3 regions of the Nonomuraea sp. NPDC049378 genome follow, and region 1 is predicted to be linked to each of the others. Evidence: riboswitches for the same ligand, from Rfam matches in the RefSeq annotation. Region 1 holds a riboswitch; each other region holds the start of a gene.
The links. A riboswitch is a leader RNA that binds a small molecule or an ion and turns the genes downstream of it on or off. The one in region 1 is predicted to bind thiamine pyrophosphate.
Positions count from the first base shown of each region.

Region 1 (5,032 bases):
GCCGTCGAGGAGGCCGCTGCCGACTCGGCCCGCTGCCGGCGTGATCCCTACTCGCCGTGGACGTGAGGAACGCCGCACTCTCAAGGTCGTCACGGTCACGGGGGGACTGCGTTTCCGCACGCCGGGCAGGCGATGCCGGTCGAACGCCAGGTCAGGGACGGCACGACAGGAAAGTGGCGGACCGTGACCGTCTGTCCGCGACGCCACCCGCGGCCTCGCCGTTCCTTGCCTCACATGACCAAGAAAACGGACAAATATCCACTACGCCGGGGTCTGGCCCTGAAGTGGACTGTCTGCGCATAAGGCGTGGAATCTGGGCTATTTACGGCGCTGAAACGGGTCTGAAGACTGGGCTCGCCTCAAAAGAGATCTCAGGGAAAGGACTTGTGATGAGAGTGGAGCGTAAGGTCGCGCTGGCTGTCACGGCGGCCACGACGGTCGCCGTTCTTTTCGCCGGGGGAACACCCGCTGCCGCAGACTCCTTCGGCAAGTGTAGTGCTGGTTGGGTTTGCTTGTACGAGAACGAGGACTTCAACCAGGATAAGGGTGCGGACGGTGATCACTGGCGCAACTTCAAGAAAAGCAAGCCTGACCTCAGGAAGTACAATTGGCTGGACTATTACGGCGATGATAGTGGTGACGGGATGGACAACGAGACCAGCTCGATCAAAGTCAGAAAAGGGTGGTGCTGGGTTCAGCTTTATCAGGACGTCGGATACGGCGGAGCGATGAGCGTATTCGGGCGGGGGGTAGGTCAGCCTGAGGATGGCAAGTTGAAAAACGATGAGATCGGCGACAATCGGGCCAGCGCGTTGAAACTTGTTAACTGCTGAATCTCGCTGCGTATGGGGATCAAGCGAGCGTCGGCACGACGAACGAGTGCGCAAGGAAAGAATTCCTCTTTCTTGGCAGGGGCGGTCGTAACGCTGGTCGGCGTCGGCGTCGCCGCCTGTGCGGGCGCTGCCCAGAAGCCAGGCACACCGCCGTTCCGGGCGGCCTTCGCGCTGCCCTTCGACGCCTACCGGCTCAATGATGAAGACCTTGCCACGGTCACCGCCGCACGGACCAGGCTCAGACAGGAATGCATGGCCAAGAAGGGCTTCGTCTGGAGGAAACCGTCGGCTGCGGATGCCCACCCGCTCCTCAGCAAAAACGCCCGCCGCTACGGCCTTGCCGACTCAGAAGCCGCCCGGCGCTACGGTTACCACGTCCCTGACACGCCGCAAGAAGCACAGGCCCAGGCGGAGGAGGCAGCATGGGCCGGCCGTGCGAGCAAGGCCGAGCAGTCCGCCCTGCTCGGCCCGGGCGGGTGCGTGGACCAGGCGGATTCTGCCCTTTGGAAAGGCGTCCGCGACCGGGACTCCGCATGGCTTGTCGACCTGGAATACGCGGCGGTCGACCAATCCGCGGCAGACCCGGCGGTGGTCATAGCCACCCGGGCATGGAGCGATTGCATGCGCGACAACGGCTTCGACTACCAGACCCCACAAGCCGCGGTGGAGGACCGGCGGTGGAACCTCAACGTACCCAAGGTCTCACCGGCGGAACGGGCCGTGGCCGCCGCTGACGTACGCTGCAAGCAAAAGACCGATCTTGTCGCCGCTCGCGCCGCAGCGGAATGGCGAATTCAGACGAAGATGATCGAACAGCATGCCAGGCGGTTCGAGGCCCTGCGGAAGGCGAATCAGAGTTACCTCGGCAACGCACGACACACCCTTGACCGGCGAGCGGACAGCGAAGCACGGTGAAGGCGTCAATACTTCCGGCAGGAAGCCACGTAGCTCGGATCAGGTCGGGTCGCCCGAGGGGATCCCCCCTCGGGCGCCTTCGCCAGGGGCCTGCCGACCGTCGCGGTCATGACCCTGTGGGCGAGAACCTTGGGGCGGCCGGCTCTGTACGAGTTGCGGATGACGTCGTCGTTCTGTACAGCTACGCCCGCTGGGAGTGGTGCTGCCATGGCGGGCGCAGCCGCCACCACGGAGCCGGCCACCCGGGTCATGTCCCCCGGGCTGGCCGAACTCGGAGGGATGAGGCATCATGGGGCCCGCGGAACTTGGACATTCCGGCTCCGCACGTACAAATCAATCCGCGGGAGCTTGAGGCAATCAGGCTGAGAGGGCGACTACGGCTGTCGCCGACCGCATGAACCTGTCCGGGTAATGCCGGCGTAGGGAGTGTGCGATGTCGCACGTCGCCGACGAAGTTCCGCTGACTCTCGACGGTCAGCCCCCCAAGACCCTGGGCGTGCTCGATCAGGGCGCGCTCTGGGCCAACCTCGGTGTCAGCCTCCTCGGCTTCTCAGGGGCGCTGCTCCTGCTCAACCCGACGGGCGACGCGCCGCTGAGCCTGGCCGCCGCGCTGGTGGCGACGGTGGTCGGCAGCCTGATCGGAACGGCCATGGTGGGCCTGTCCGCCATCCCCGGCACCCGCACCGGCCAGCCCGCGATGGTGCTGCTGCGCGGCCTGTTCGGGGCCAGGATCTCCTACGCGCCCACGGTGCTGAACATCGTGCAGATGCTCGGATGGGGCGCTTTCGAGCTGTGGGTGATCGCCAAGGCCGCCACCGCTATCTTCGACGGGGTGGCGTACCCCGTGTGGGTGGTTCTGGCGGGCGTGCTGACCACCGCGCTCACGATCTGGCCGCTCGGCGCGATCCGCCTGCTGCGGCGGTACGTCACCGTCGGCGTGATCGTGTCGATGATCTGGTTCACCTGGTACTTCCTGTCCGAGGCGCCCGCCCCCGCCGGCGGGTCGTGGACCGGGTTCGCTCCGGCCGTCGACTACGTGATCGCGCTGTCGGTGTCCTGGGTGCCGCTGGCCGCCGACTTCGCCCGGCACTCCCGCTCCGGGCGCGCCGCGTTCACCGGGATCGTCGGCGGCTACACGGTGGCCCAGGTGGCCTGCCTCGGGCTCGGCGTCTACGCCGTGGCCATCGCCGGCGCCGCCGCCGTGAACGCCGACAACACGGCCGTGTTCAACCCGTTCGTGGCCGCGCCGCTCGGAGCGCTGTTCTTCGGCATCCTGGTGTTGCGCGAGACCGACCAGTCGTTCGCGAACGTCTACTCCACCACCATGTCGCTGCAGAACCTGATGCCGCGCGTCGACCGGCGGGTCATCTCGACCGCCATCGGCGTGTTCACGGTCGTGATCGCCCTGGTCGTCGACGTCACCTCGTACGGCGCGTTCCTGGGCGTGATCGGGGCGGTGTTCGTGCCGATGTTCGCGGTGCTGGCCGTCGACTATTTCGGGTTCGGCCGCTCCAACCGCTGGAACACCGACGAGGACGCCCCCTCGCGCTGGTCGATGCTGGTGCCGTGGGCGCTCGGCTTCGCCGCTTACTGGCTGACCACCTCGACGCCCACCATCGCGGCTTGGGACGGGTTCTGGGCGTCGGCCCGCGACGCCATCGGCTTCACCAGGCAACCGTGGATGAACGGCGCGCTCGGCGCGGCGGTGGTGGCGGCCCTCGTGACCGCGCTCATCGGCGTGTTGCGGAGGCGCGCTGTTCGACGTTGAGCAGGTGCTGCTTGGCGCTCGCGCCACCCGCGTAGTCTCCGAGCGCGCCGTCCTCGCGCACCACCCGGTGGCAGGGCACGATCACGCAGACGGGGTTGGAGGCCAGCGCGTTGCCGATCGCGCGCAGCGCGCGCGGCCTGCCGATGCTCTGGCCGATCTCCTCCAGCGTCGTGGTCGTGCCGTAGGGGACCGCCGTGGTCTTCTGCAGCACCGACCGGGCGAACGTGGTGGCCAGCGCCCAGTCGACCGGCGTGGCGAACGCGCGCAGCCGGCCGGAGAAATAGGCGTCCAGCTCTCTGCGCACCGGGTCGAGCCGCCGCGCGTCGTTGCCGATGAACGTGCCCACATGCCGGCTGACCAGCTCGAAGACGTCGTTTTCCGCCTCGAAGCTGCAGGCCGCGATGCCCTTGCCCGTCACGGCCAGCACCAGCCTGCCCACGGCGCCGTCGTAGGTGCCGAACGCGATGTCGGGCGGCGTCTCGCCGCGGTAGGTGCTGGAGGTCACCCGCAACAGGGCATCGAGATCACCGCTCGCCATTCGCCCTCACCCTCCACACCCGCCGAGATCGCCGTGACCGCAGCGTATCGGACGGATCGCCCGACGCACCTACCAAGCCACGTGCACTATGGAGGTGTGGGGGACGAATGGGCCGGTAGTGACGACGAGATCGCACGCGCGGTGCTCGCCGGTTCGCCCAACGCCGTGGTGGTGCTCGACCGTGACCAGAGCGTGCTGGTCTGGAACGAGGCCGCCGAGCGGTTGTTCGGGTGGCCGGCCGAGGACCTGCTCGGGCGGCGGGCGCCGATCGTGCCGGGCGAGCTGACCGCCGAGCTCAACGCCGTGCTGGAGCGCGTACGCACGGGCGAGTCCGTGTCGTTGCGCACCAAACGCCTGCGCAAGGACGGCGTCCCCCTCGACCTCCGGGTGGACATCAGCGCGCTGCGCCTGGGCAACGCCGTGGCCGGATACATCTGCGTGCACCATCCGGCGCGGGCCGACGAGCTGGCCAGGCACCGCATGGCGCGCAGGGAACGCCTCGTGCGCCGGCTGACGGACGTCGTCGGCGACATCAACTCCGAGCTGGAGCTGTCGGCCGTGCTCGACCGGATCTCGGCCAGCCTCACGGAGCTCACCGGCGCGGACGCGGGCGGGTTCGTGCTGATCGAGGGCGACCGGTTGCGGCTGGTCAGCACCTACCAGTTGCCCGAGGCGATCAGGGGCACCACCACCGACCTGCGTACGAGCCTGGTGGACAAGCTGTTACGCACCGGCAAGACCGTCATGCTGGAGACGAACGGGCTCGAAGAGCTGGTGTGGGCGCGGCTGGACGGCCTGCACACGATCACTCTGGGCCTGGCCGCCGTCGGAGGGCGCCCGTACGGAGCCCTCTACGCGCTCTTCGCCCGGCGTGTCCCCGGGCATCTCGAACTGGAACTGCTGGAGCTGCTCGCCGGGCATGCGGGCATCGCCGTGGGCAACGCGGTCGCCTACCAGGAGGCGGTGCGGCAGCGGGCC
Region 1 is NZ_JBVJHP010000025.1:26,137-31,168, reverse strand. It holds gene ACZ6SA_RS40580 (peptidase inhibitor family I36 protein) at 390-833, shown strand; gene ACZ6SA_RS40575 (hypothetical protein) at 906-1,748, shown strand; TPP riboswitch at 2,079-2,191, shown strand; gene ACZ6SA_RS40570 (purine-cytosine permease family protein) at 2,182-3,516, shown strand; gene ACZ6SA_RS40565 (methylated-DNA--[protein]-cysteine S-methyltransferase) at 3,479-4,054, opposite strand; gene ACZ6SA_RS40560 (sensor histidine kinase) at 4,151-5,032, shown strand, end outside.

Region 2 (5,032 bases), on a different contig from region 1:
GATGGACGAGCTGTGCACCGGCTACGGCACCCGCGTGGGGATCGCCTTCCAGCTCAGGGACGACGTCCTCGGGGTGTTCGGCGACCCCGCGCAGACGGGCAAGCCCGCGGGCGACGACCTGCGCGAGGGCAAGCGGACGATGCTCGTGGCCCGCACGCTGGCGGCCGCGTCCCCCGGGGCCGCGCGGACCGTCCGGCGGCTGCTCGGCGACCCCGAGCTGGACGAGGCCGGGGTGGCGACGCTGCGGGGGATCATCGACGACACCGGCGCGTTGCGGGAGTGCGAGGACCTGATCGGCGACTATCTGGGCCAGGCGCTGTCCGCCCTCGACGAGTCGCCGGTGACGACCGAGGCCCGCTCCGCCCTGACCGAGCTCGCCATCGCCGCCACGTCCCGCAAGACCTGAGGCGGCCGGGCGGGCCGGTCAGGGACCGCCCGGCGTCGGGCTCAGGGAGACAGGCGTTTGGCGAACTCGGCCGCCGCCGCCCCCGGATCGTCCGCGTCGGTGATCGCGCGTACGACGACCACCCGCTCGGCGCCGTACGACATGACCTCGTCGAGATTGTCGAGGTCGATGCCGCCTATCCCGAACCACGGCCGCGAGGTGCCGAGCCCCGCCGCGTGCCTGAGCAGCGGCGGTCCGGGCGCCGGGCGGCCGGGTTTGGTCGGGGTGGGCCAGATGGGGCCGCAGCAGAAATAGCCGACGCCCTGCTCCACGGCCGCGGCGGACGCCTCGGCGGCGGAGTGGGTGGACCGTCCGATGACGATGTCGTCGCCGAGTATCTCTCGCGCGACCGTCGCCGGAAGGTCGTCCTGCCCCAGGTGGAGCACGTCGGGCCGGGCAGCGTAGGCGATGTCCGCCCGGTCGTTGACGGCCAGGAGTTTGCCGTGCCGGTCGCAGGCGTCGCGGAAGACCTCGAGGAGCGCGAGTTCTTCGCGGGCCTCCAAACCCTTCTCCCGCAGCTGGATGATGTCCACGCCGCCGGCCAGCACGGAGTCGAGGAACTCTGCCAGGTCGCCGCGGTCGCGGCGGCCGTCGGTGCAGAGATAGAGGCGGGCCTCAGAAAGCGAGAGCTTGGGCACGCCGCTTGACCTCCGTGTGACGGCCGGCCCGGATCGCCTCGATGGGCGATCCCGGCAGGGACTCGTCCGGGGTGAAGAGCCAGCGCAGCGACTCGACGTCGTCGTAGCCGGCGTCCTGCAACACGGTCAGCGTGCCGGGCAGGCCCTTCATCACGTCTTTTCCGTCGAGGAACACCGCGGGCACCTGAGGCCCGCCGCTGCCCCTGCGTACGCCGAGCAGCTTGTGGTCCTTGAGGAGTTGCTTGGCCCGCCCCAGCGGAAGGTCGAGGCGTGAGGCCACTTCGGGGAGAGTGAGCCACTCGTCGACGAGCTGCTCGGTCTCCCGGTCGATCTGTGCAACAGAAAGTGTCACGAAACCACAACTACCACATGGCGCGCTTGCTCAAACAACACAATCTCGTAGGGACACTTCGGGATCTACCAGGCGTTTGGCATCGAGGCGTTGGCCCGAGGCGATGACTCTGCGGCCCTGTACGAGGTCTCGCGGCCGGTCGACGGCGAGCACGGCGGCGAGGGCGTCGTCGGCGGTGAGCCAGACGGCCGACCATTTACCCTCCGTGTCACCGCGGTAGAGGAGGCGTTCGCCGGCGGGGTGGTGGCCGGCGTACTGCACCATGTGCCCGAACTGCTCCGACCAGAAGTAGGGCACGGGATCGTAGACGGCCTCCTCGCCGAGCAGCGTCGCGGCGGCGACCTCGGGCGCGTTGAGCGCGGAGTCCCAGTGTTCGACGCGGAGCCGGGTCTGCCAGCGGCGCGACCACCAGGCGGCGCAGTCGCCGACGGCGACGACGCCGGGCAACGAAGCGCGCAGATGCTCGTCGGTGACGACGCCGTTGTGCAGGTCGATGTCGGCGTCGGCGAGCCACTCGACGGCGGGACGCACGCCGATGCCGGTGACGACCACGTGGGCGTCGACGAACGCACCGCCCACCAACCGCACGCCGCCCTCGTCCACGGAGTCGACCATGGCGCCGAGCCGCAGGTCGATGCCGGAATACCAGGGCTCGGTGCGCGCGCCGATCTCGGCGCCGACGGCGGTGGCGAGCGGCGCGGGGCCGGCCTCGATCACCGTCACCGCGCACCCGGCCCGGCGTGCGGCGGTGGCGACCTCGGCGCCGATCCAGCCGGCGCCGATGATCGCGACGCGGGCGCCGGGGACGAGCATGGCCCTGAGCTCGTGGGCGTCGTCGAGGGTGCGCAGCACGTGCTGGGGACCGTCGCCGGGAAGCCTGATCGGGTCGGCTCCGGTCGCGATGACCAGGCCGTCGTAGCCCAGCTCGCCCTCGGTCGTCTCCACGACCCCCGCGCGCAGCGACTTGGCGCTGACGCCGGGCCAGAACTCGACGCCGAGCGCGGCCAGGTCGGCGCCGACGTAGCTGTCGTCGGCCTCTCCCGACAGCACGGCCTTGGACAGGGGCGGGCGGTCGTAGGGGCGATGGCGTTCCCTGCCGACCATGGTGACGCGCCCGGTGAAGCCCTTCGAGCGCAGCGCCTCCACGGTGCGCAGACCGGCCAGTCCTGCTCCGACGACAACGACGTGGTTCACGCTGATGACCATAACGGGGGCGGTGTCCGGGCGTGACACCGAGGCCGTAGGCTGGTGAGGGAAAGACGCGCGGGAGTCCGGCCGTGACCGGGCTGAGAGGAAGGCTTGACCGGGCCTTCGACCGCAAGACACCTGATCCGGGTCATGCCGGCGAAGGGAGCGCATGTGGACGTGATCGTAGGCGGCGGGATCGTCGGGCTGTCGGCCGCCTGGCGGCTGGCCCGCTCCGGCCTGCCGGTCACCGTGGCCGACCCGGCTCCCGCCTCGGGCGCGTCGCACGCGGCCGCGGGGATGCTGGCTCCGGTCAGCGAGGTGACCTACACCGAGGCGCCGCTGCTGCGGCTGGGGATGGCGGCGCTGCGCCGCTGGCCGTCCTTCGCCGCCGAGCTGGCCGCGGACGCCGGGCTCTCCGGGCCGGCCGCACTCGACTTCCGTACGAACGGCACGCTGGACGTCGCGTTCGGCGCCGACGACCTGGCGGCGCTGGACGAGCTGGCCGCGTTCATGGAGAAGCTGGAGCTGCCGGTCGAGCGGCTGGCGGGGCGCGAGTGCCGGCGCCTTGAGCCCATGCTGGCCCCCTCCGTGCGCGGCGGCCTGCTGGCTCCCGGCGACGCCTGGGTCGATCCGCGCCGCGTGACGGCGGCCCTGCTCGCCGCCCTCGACCGGCTGCGCGTCCCGCTGGTGCGGGCGCGCGTGAGCGAGCTCCTGCGTGACGGCGGCAGGGTCACAGGGGTTCGCCTCGCGCCACCGGACGTCCCGGCCCCCGCCGTGGCCGATGGCGGCGTGCCGCGGCAGTTGCGGGCCGAGCGGGTGATCCTGGCGGCCGGGGCGTGGAGCTCCGGGCTCGCCGGGGTGCCGGTGCGGCCGGTCAAGGGGCAGATCATGCGGTTGCGCTCCGCCCAGCCCCTGCTCGGCCGGTGCGTACGCGGCACCGTGCACGGCTCGTCCGTCTACCTGGTCCCCAGGGGCGACGGCGAGCTGGTCGTCGGCGCGACCCAGGAGGAGATGGGGTTCGACACCAGGGTGACGGCCGGCGGGCTCTACGAGCTGCTGCGTGACGCCAGGGAGCTGGTTCCGGGCGTCACCGAGCTGGAAGTGGCCGACGTGGTGGCCGGGCTGCGGCCGGGCACGCCGGACAACCTGCCCGTCATCGGCCCGAGCGGCACGCCCGGGCTCACGCTGGCCACCGGGCACCATCGGGGCGGCGTGCTGCTGGCCCCGTTGACGACGGCCATCCTGCTGGGCGAAGAAGGCGAGCTGGCGGCGCTGTGCTCGCCGGAAAGGTTTCAGGAGATTTCATGATTGTGATGATCAATGGGACCGCGCACGAGGTGATCGACGGCACGACCGTGGCGCAGGCCGTGAGCACGTTGACCGCGGCCACCACCGGAGTGGCCGTGGCCGTGAACGACGAGGTGGTCACGCGCAGCGCCTGGGAGACGACGGCGCTCAGCGACAGCGACCGCGTGGAGGTTCTGACGGCGGTGCAAGGTGGATGACCTGATCATCGCCGGGGAGAAGTTCTCGTCCCGGCTCGTCATGGGCACCGGCGGCGCCCCGTCGCTCGAGGTGCTCGACCAGGCGCTGGTCGCGTCCGGCACCGAGATGACCACGGTCGCCATGCGGCGGCTCGACCCGGAGGCCCGCGGTTCCGTCCTCGACGTGCTGCGCAGGCGGGACATCAAGGTGCTCCCCAACACCGCGGGCTGCTTCACCGCGGGCGAGGCCGTGCTGACGGCGCGGCTGGCCAGGGAGGCGCTCGGCACGCCCTGGGTCAAGCTGGAGGTCATCGCCGACGAGCGCACGCTGCTGCCCGACCCCATCGAGACGTTCGACGCGGCCGAGCGGCTGGTGGCCGACGGGTTCGTGGTGCTGCCGTACATCGGCGACGACCCGGCGCTGGCGCGGCGCCTGGAGCAGGCGGGCTGCGCGGCCGTCATGCCGCTGGGCGCGCCGATCGGCTCCGGGCTGGGCATCCGCAACCCGCACAACATCGAGCTGATCGTGGAGGCCGCGTCCGTGCCGGTCATCCTCGACGCGGGCATCGGCACGGCCAGCGACGCGGCCCTGGCGATGGAGCTGGGCTGCGACGCCGTCCTGCTGGCCACGGCGGTCACCCGGGCACAGCGGCCCGACCTCATGGCCACGGCCATGCGGGAGGCCGTGACGGCCGGGCGCCTGGCCCGCCAGGCGGGGCGCATCCCCCGCCGCCGCTACGCCGAAGCCTCCTCCCCGATGACCCCGTGACCCCTCTCCCCGGCGAGGGCTCGCGACCGCTCGCGCGGGCGACGTCGACGGTCGCCGGGGCGCCCCCCGCGCGGTATCACCGCGCGGGGAACGTACGGGCACGGCCCCGGTGACCGGCGCATCCGGCCGGCCCTCGTAGGGGGAGCGGCCGCCCGG
Region 2 is NZ_JBVJHP010000017.1:28,990-34,021, reverse strand. It holds gene ACZ6SA_RS32970 (polyprenyl synthetase family protein) at 1-406, shown strand, start outside; gene thiE (thiamine phosphate synthase) at 448-1,083, opposite strand; gene ACZ6SA_RS32960 (Rv2175c family DNA-binding protein) at 1,061-1,435, opposite strand; gene ACZ6SA_RS32955 (NAD(P)/FAD-dependent oxidoreductase) at 1,466-2,629, opposite strand; TPP riboswitch at 2,689-2,805, shown strand; gene thiO (glycine oxidase ThiO) at 2,774-3,931, shown strand; gene thiS (sulfur carrier protein ThiS) at 3,928-4,128, shown strand; gene ACZ6SA_RS32940 (thiazole synthase) at 4,121-4,876, shown strand.
Region 2: another riboswitch for thiamine pyrophosphate. It lies ahead of thiO (glycine oxidase ThiO); the one in region 1 lies ahead of ACZ6SA_RS40570 (purine-cytosine permease family protein).

Region 3 (5,032 bases), on a different contig from region 1:
GTGCGCCGTCGGCATGGTCACCACGACCGACGGCCGCGTCCAGGCGCTCGACCTGGTGCTGCTCGAGGACGACAAGAAGTTCTTCCCCAGCTACAACGCCGCGGTGACCATGCGGCGCGAGCTGGCCGACGCGCACCCCGAGATCGCGAAGATCTTCGCGCCGATCAGCGCCAAGCTGACCGACGACGTGATGCGCGGCCTCAACGCCCAGGTGGACGTGGACGGCGACGTGCCCGCCCTGGTGGCGCGCGAGTGGCTGCGGGACGAGGGTTTCGTCCGGTAAGGGCGTTAGCCCGGCCCGTGCGCGGGCAGCCGCTGGGCATGTCGCAAACACCACCCGCCCAGAACCAGCCGTACCCGGGCCGTACGGACGAGATGGCCCCTGAGCCGCGCGACGAGATGCGCGACTACGTGGGCCGCGACCTGCTGGACGGCAAGAAGGCGCTGATCACCGGCGGCGACTCCGGCATCGGCCGGGCGGTCGCCGTGGCCTTCGCCAAGGAGGGCGCCGATGTCGCGATCGCGTACCTCAGCGAGCACGAGGACGCCGCGCACACCCGCAAGCTGGTGGAGGCGACCGGACGGCGCTGCGTGCTCCTGCCCGGCGACCTGGGCGACCGCGACCACTGCGCGTCCGTCGTCGAGCAGACCGTGGCCGAGCTGGGCGGCCTGGACGTGCTGGTGAACAACGTGGCCTACCAGGCGCCCGTCGACGGCCTGGAGGAGCTGACCGACGAGCAGTGGGAGCACACGTTCGCGGTCAACATCCACAGCTACTTCCGCGTCATGAAGGCCGCGCTCCCCCACCTGCGCGAGGGGAGCGCGATCATCAACACCTCCTCGATCAACGGCCTGCGCGGCAACAAGACGCTCATCGACTATTCCGCCACCAAGGGCGCCATCAATGCCTTCACCTACTCCATGGCCCAGAACCTGGTCGATCGCGGCATCCGGATCAACGCAGTGGCGCCGGGCCCGGTCTGGACGCCGCTGATCCCGGCGACCCTGCCGGAGGACAAGGTCGGCTCGTTCGGCGGGCACGTCCCGATGGGCCGGCCCGCCGACCCGGACGAGATCGCCCCCTCGTACGTGTTCTTCGCCTCCGGCCGGATGTCGTCGTACTACACGGGCGAGGTGCTGGCCCCGATCGGCGGCGAGACGCTGCCCGGTTAGTCCGCGATCGGCAGGTAGACCCGGCCGCCGCGCTCGGCGAACTCGGCCGCCTTCTCCGCCATGCCGGCCTCGATCGCCTCCTGCGTGTCCAGCCCGTGCTCGTCGGCGTAGCGCCGGACGTCGTGGCTGATGCGCATGGAGCAGAACTTGGGGCCGCACATGGAGCAGAAGTGGGCGGTCTTGGCCGGCGCGGCGGGCAGGGTCTCGTCGTGGAACGAGCGTGCCGTGTCGGGGTCGAGCGACAGGTCGAACTGGTCCTCCCAGCGGAACTCGAACCGCGCGTCCGAGAGCGCGTCGTCCCACGCCTGCGCCCCCGGGTGGCCCTTGGCGAGGTCCGCGGCGTGGGCGGCGATCTTGTACGTGATCACGCCGGTCTTGACGTCGTCCCTGTTCGGCAGGCCGAGGTGCTCCTTGGGGGTGACGTAGCAGAGCATGGCGGTGCCGTACCAGCCGATCATGGCGGCGCCGATGCCCGAGGTGATGTGGTCGTATCCGGGGGCGACGTCCGTGACGAGCGGGCCGAGGGTGTAGAACGGCGCGTCGTCGCAGAGCTCGCGCTGCAGGTCGACGTTCTCCTTGATCTTGTGCATGGGCACGTGCCCCGGGCCCTCGATCATCACCTGGACGTCGTGCGCCCGCGCGATCGTGGTCAGCTCGCCGAGCGTGCGCAACTCGGCGAACTGGGCCTCGTCGTTGGCGTCCGCGATCGAGCCGGGGCGCAGCCCGTCACCGAGGGAGAACGACACGTCGTAGCGGGCCAGGAGCTCGCACATCTCGTCGAAGTGCTCGTACAGGAAGCTCTCGCGGTGGTGCGCCAGGCACCAGGCGGCCATGATCGAGCCCCCGCGCGAGACGATCCCGGTCTTGCGGCGGGCGGTGAGCGGCACGTACGCCAGCCGCACCCCCGCGTGCACGGTCACGTAGTCGACGCCCTGCTCGCACTGCTCGATCAGGGTGTCGCGGTAGACCTCCCACGACAGCTCCTCCGGGCGGCCCTTGACCTTCTCCAGCGCCTGGTAGATGGGGACGGTCCCGACCGGCACCGGCGAGTTGCGGATGATCCACTCGCGGGTCTCGTGGATGTCGGGCCCGGTGGACAGGTCCATGATCGTGTCGGCGCCCCACCGGGTGGCCCAGGTCATCTTCTCGACCTCCTCCTCGATGGAGGAGGTCACGGCGGAGTTGCCGATGTTGGCGTTGATCTTGACGAGGAAGTTGCGGCCGATGATCATCGGCTCGGTCTCGGGGTGGTTGACGTTGGCGGGGATGATGGCCCGGCCGGCGGCGACCTCCTGGCGTACGAACTCGGGGGTGACGCCCTCCCGCACGGCCACGAACTCCATCTCCTTGGTGACGATCCCCCGCTTGGCGCAGGCCACCTGGGTCACCGGCTCGCCCGCCGCGCGGCGGGCGGCGACCCACGGCTCGCGCAGGCCCGCCAGCCCGCGCCGCACGTCGGTCTCGACGTACGGGTCGGTGTACGGGCCCGAGGTGTCGTAGAGCGTCACCGACGAGCCGTCGGAGAGGTTGACCTGGCGCTTGGGCACGCGGAGGTCGCCTTCGTAGATCTTGGTAAAGGTGGGGACACGCGCGTCGGTCATCGCGCAAACTCCCTTCGCCGGCATTACCCGGAGCAGGTTCTGGCGGTCGGCGGCTCGCAGCCGTCCTCTCAGCCCGGTCCGCACCGGGCTCCCGCGTTGGACGGCGTTGATCCTACCCACGCCCCCGCCAGAACGAAACATGACATCATCCGCAAAATGGAAGATCCCACGTCAACGACCGCAGCCACCTACGACCACATCGCCCCCGCCTTCGCCGCGAACACCGAGCGCCCCGACGCCGGCCTCCAGGCCTTCAGGCAGCGCTTCGCCGACGCCGTGCCCGCCGTGCTGGGCGACCTGCGCCGGCCGCCCGTGGCCCCCGGCTCGCTCGCCGGCCTGTGGTCGGTCGCGGCCCTCCTGCACGTGCCCGCCGCCGAGACCGAGGCCACGCTCCGCGCCTGGTCGCTGACCCTGCGTACGGGCGGCGTGCTGGGCCTGAGCACCTCGGCGGGCGACTCGGAAGGGTGGGAGGAGGTTCCGAGCGAGGCCGGCCGGCACCGCTGGTTCGTCCACCGCGACCCCGGCGCGCTCCTGCGCCTTCTCCACGCGGCCGGATTCGACACCGTCGAGCACGGCCTGAACACCGCCGGGCGCACGTGGCTGAGCGTCCTGGCGATCAAGCGCGAGGTTTGACGGCCCTCTCCAGCGGTACCAACCCCATCAGGGGGACTATGAAAAAGATCGCCGCTGTCGCAGGACTCGTGCTGCTGGCCACGTTCGGCGCCCCCGCCGCCCACGGCGACGGGACGGACCAGCACGAGGTGAGCAAGGAACAGTACCGGACGCTGCTCGCCCAGTGCCGCTTCGCCGACACGGGCAAGGCTCGTTGCCGCTCGACGGTCAAGGAGATCTTCCGTATCGGCGCAAGGGACGCCGATCTCGACTGCCGTACGTACGCCGGCGTGACCGTGTGCGGCACGCTCCAGCTCAGCGAGGCCGAGCGCGCCTGCATCCGCGACTCCGAGGAGCACGGCATCTCGTTCCGCCGCGCCGAAGTGGAGTGCTACGCCTTCTCCTGAGGGGGCAGACGCCATGATCATTGTTGGGGTGGACGGCTCGCGCGCCGGGCTGGAGGCCTCCGGCTGGGCGGCCACCGAGGCGGCGCTGCGCCGTACCCGGCTGACCGTGGCCCACGCGGTGCCGCGGTGGGTGTGCGAGGAGCTGTCCGCCCGCTACGCCGAGGTCGCCCGGTGGATGCGCGACGAGGCGAACTCGGTGCTCGCCGCCGCACGCGACCGGGCGCTGCGCGAACGCCCCGCGATCATCGTCGAGACCACCCTGCTCCCCGGCGACCCCCGCACGGCGCTGATCAAGGTCGCGGAACAGGCCGACCTGCTGGTCGTCGGCGGCCACGGCATCGGCGGCGTACGCGGGCTGCTGGTCGGATCCGTCGCCCACGGGGTCGCCGCCCACGCCCGTACGAACGTTGTCGTGGTCGGAGAGCGGCCCGCGACGCCCCGCGGCGAGATCGTGGCCGGCACCGACGGCTCGCCTCCCGGCCTGCGGGCACTCGACTTCGCCTTCGCCGAGGCCGAGCTGCGCGAGGCGCGGCTGCGGGTCGTACAGGCGTGGGCGTGGCCGCGGCCCGGCGGCTTCTTGCCCGCCGACCCCGAGAACGAGCAGCACACCCTGCACCAGCTGCAGGACCTGCTGGCCGAGCGCCAGGAGCGGCACCCGGACGTGGACGTGCTGCCCGAGGTCGTGCACGGCCACCCCGTCGAGGTGCTGAAGGAGGCGGCCGAGGGCGCCGACCTGCTCGTGGTCGGCTCGCGCGGGCACGGGCAGCTCGCCGGCATGCTGCTCGGCTCGATCAGCCAGGCCCTGCTGCACCACACCCCCTGCCCGCTCGCCGTGGTGCGGGCCTGACCCCCTCCGTGGTGCGACCTTCGGCGTGGCGCGGGCCTGAAAGTTACATCCGTCTTCGCAGGTCACCCGGGCGGGCACGGGCACGTGCTTCCCGCCGCGGACCGGCGCTTCCTACCATCTGCGCAGGCGACGACGGGAGAGCGGACGATGCGAAGGATCAGCGCCGTGCTGGCGGCGATGCTGGCCGCGGCCGCCGCGGTGTTATTCGCGACGACCGCGCCGGCCGGCGCCGCCGCGACCAGGATCATGCCCCTGGGCGACTCGATCACCGGCTCCCCCGGCTGCTGGCGGGCGCTGCTCTGGAACAGGCTCCAGAACGCCGGCCACACGGACATCGACTTCGTCGGCACCCTCCCGCCCCAGGGTTGCGGCGTCGCCCACGACGGCGACAA
Region 3 is NZ_JBVJHP010000016.1:44,392-49,423, reverse strand. It holds gene ACZ6SA_RS31770 (glycine betaine ABC transporter substrate-binding protein) at 1-283, shown strand, start outside; gene ACZ6SA_RS31765 (SDR family oxidoreductase) at 322-1,173, shown strand; gene thiC (phosphomethylpyrimidine synthase ThiC) at 1,170-2,774, opposite strand; TPP riboswitch at 2,767-2,879, opposite strand; gene ACZ6SA_RS31755 (hypothetical protein) at 2,931-3,407, shown strand; gene ACZ6SA_RS31750 (hypothetical protein) at 3,446-3,793, shown strand; gene ACZ6SA_RS31745 (universal stress protein) at 3,807-4,640, shown strand; gene ACZ6SA_RS31740 (cellulose binding domain-containing protein) at 4,788-5,032, shown strand, end outside.
Region 3: another riboswitch for thiamine pyrophosphate. It lies ahead of thiC (phosphomethylpyrimidine synthase ThiC); the one in region 1 lies ahead of ACZ6SA_RS40570 (purine-cytosine permease family protein).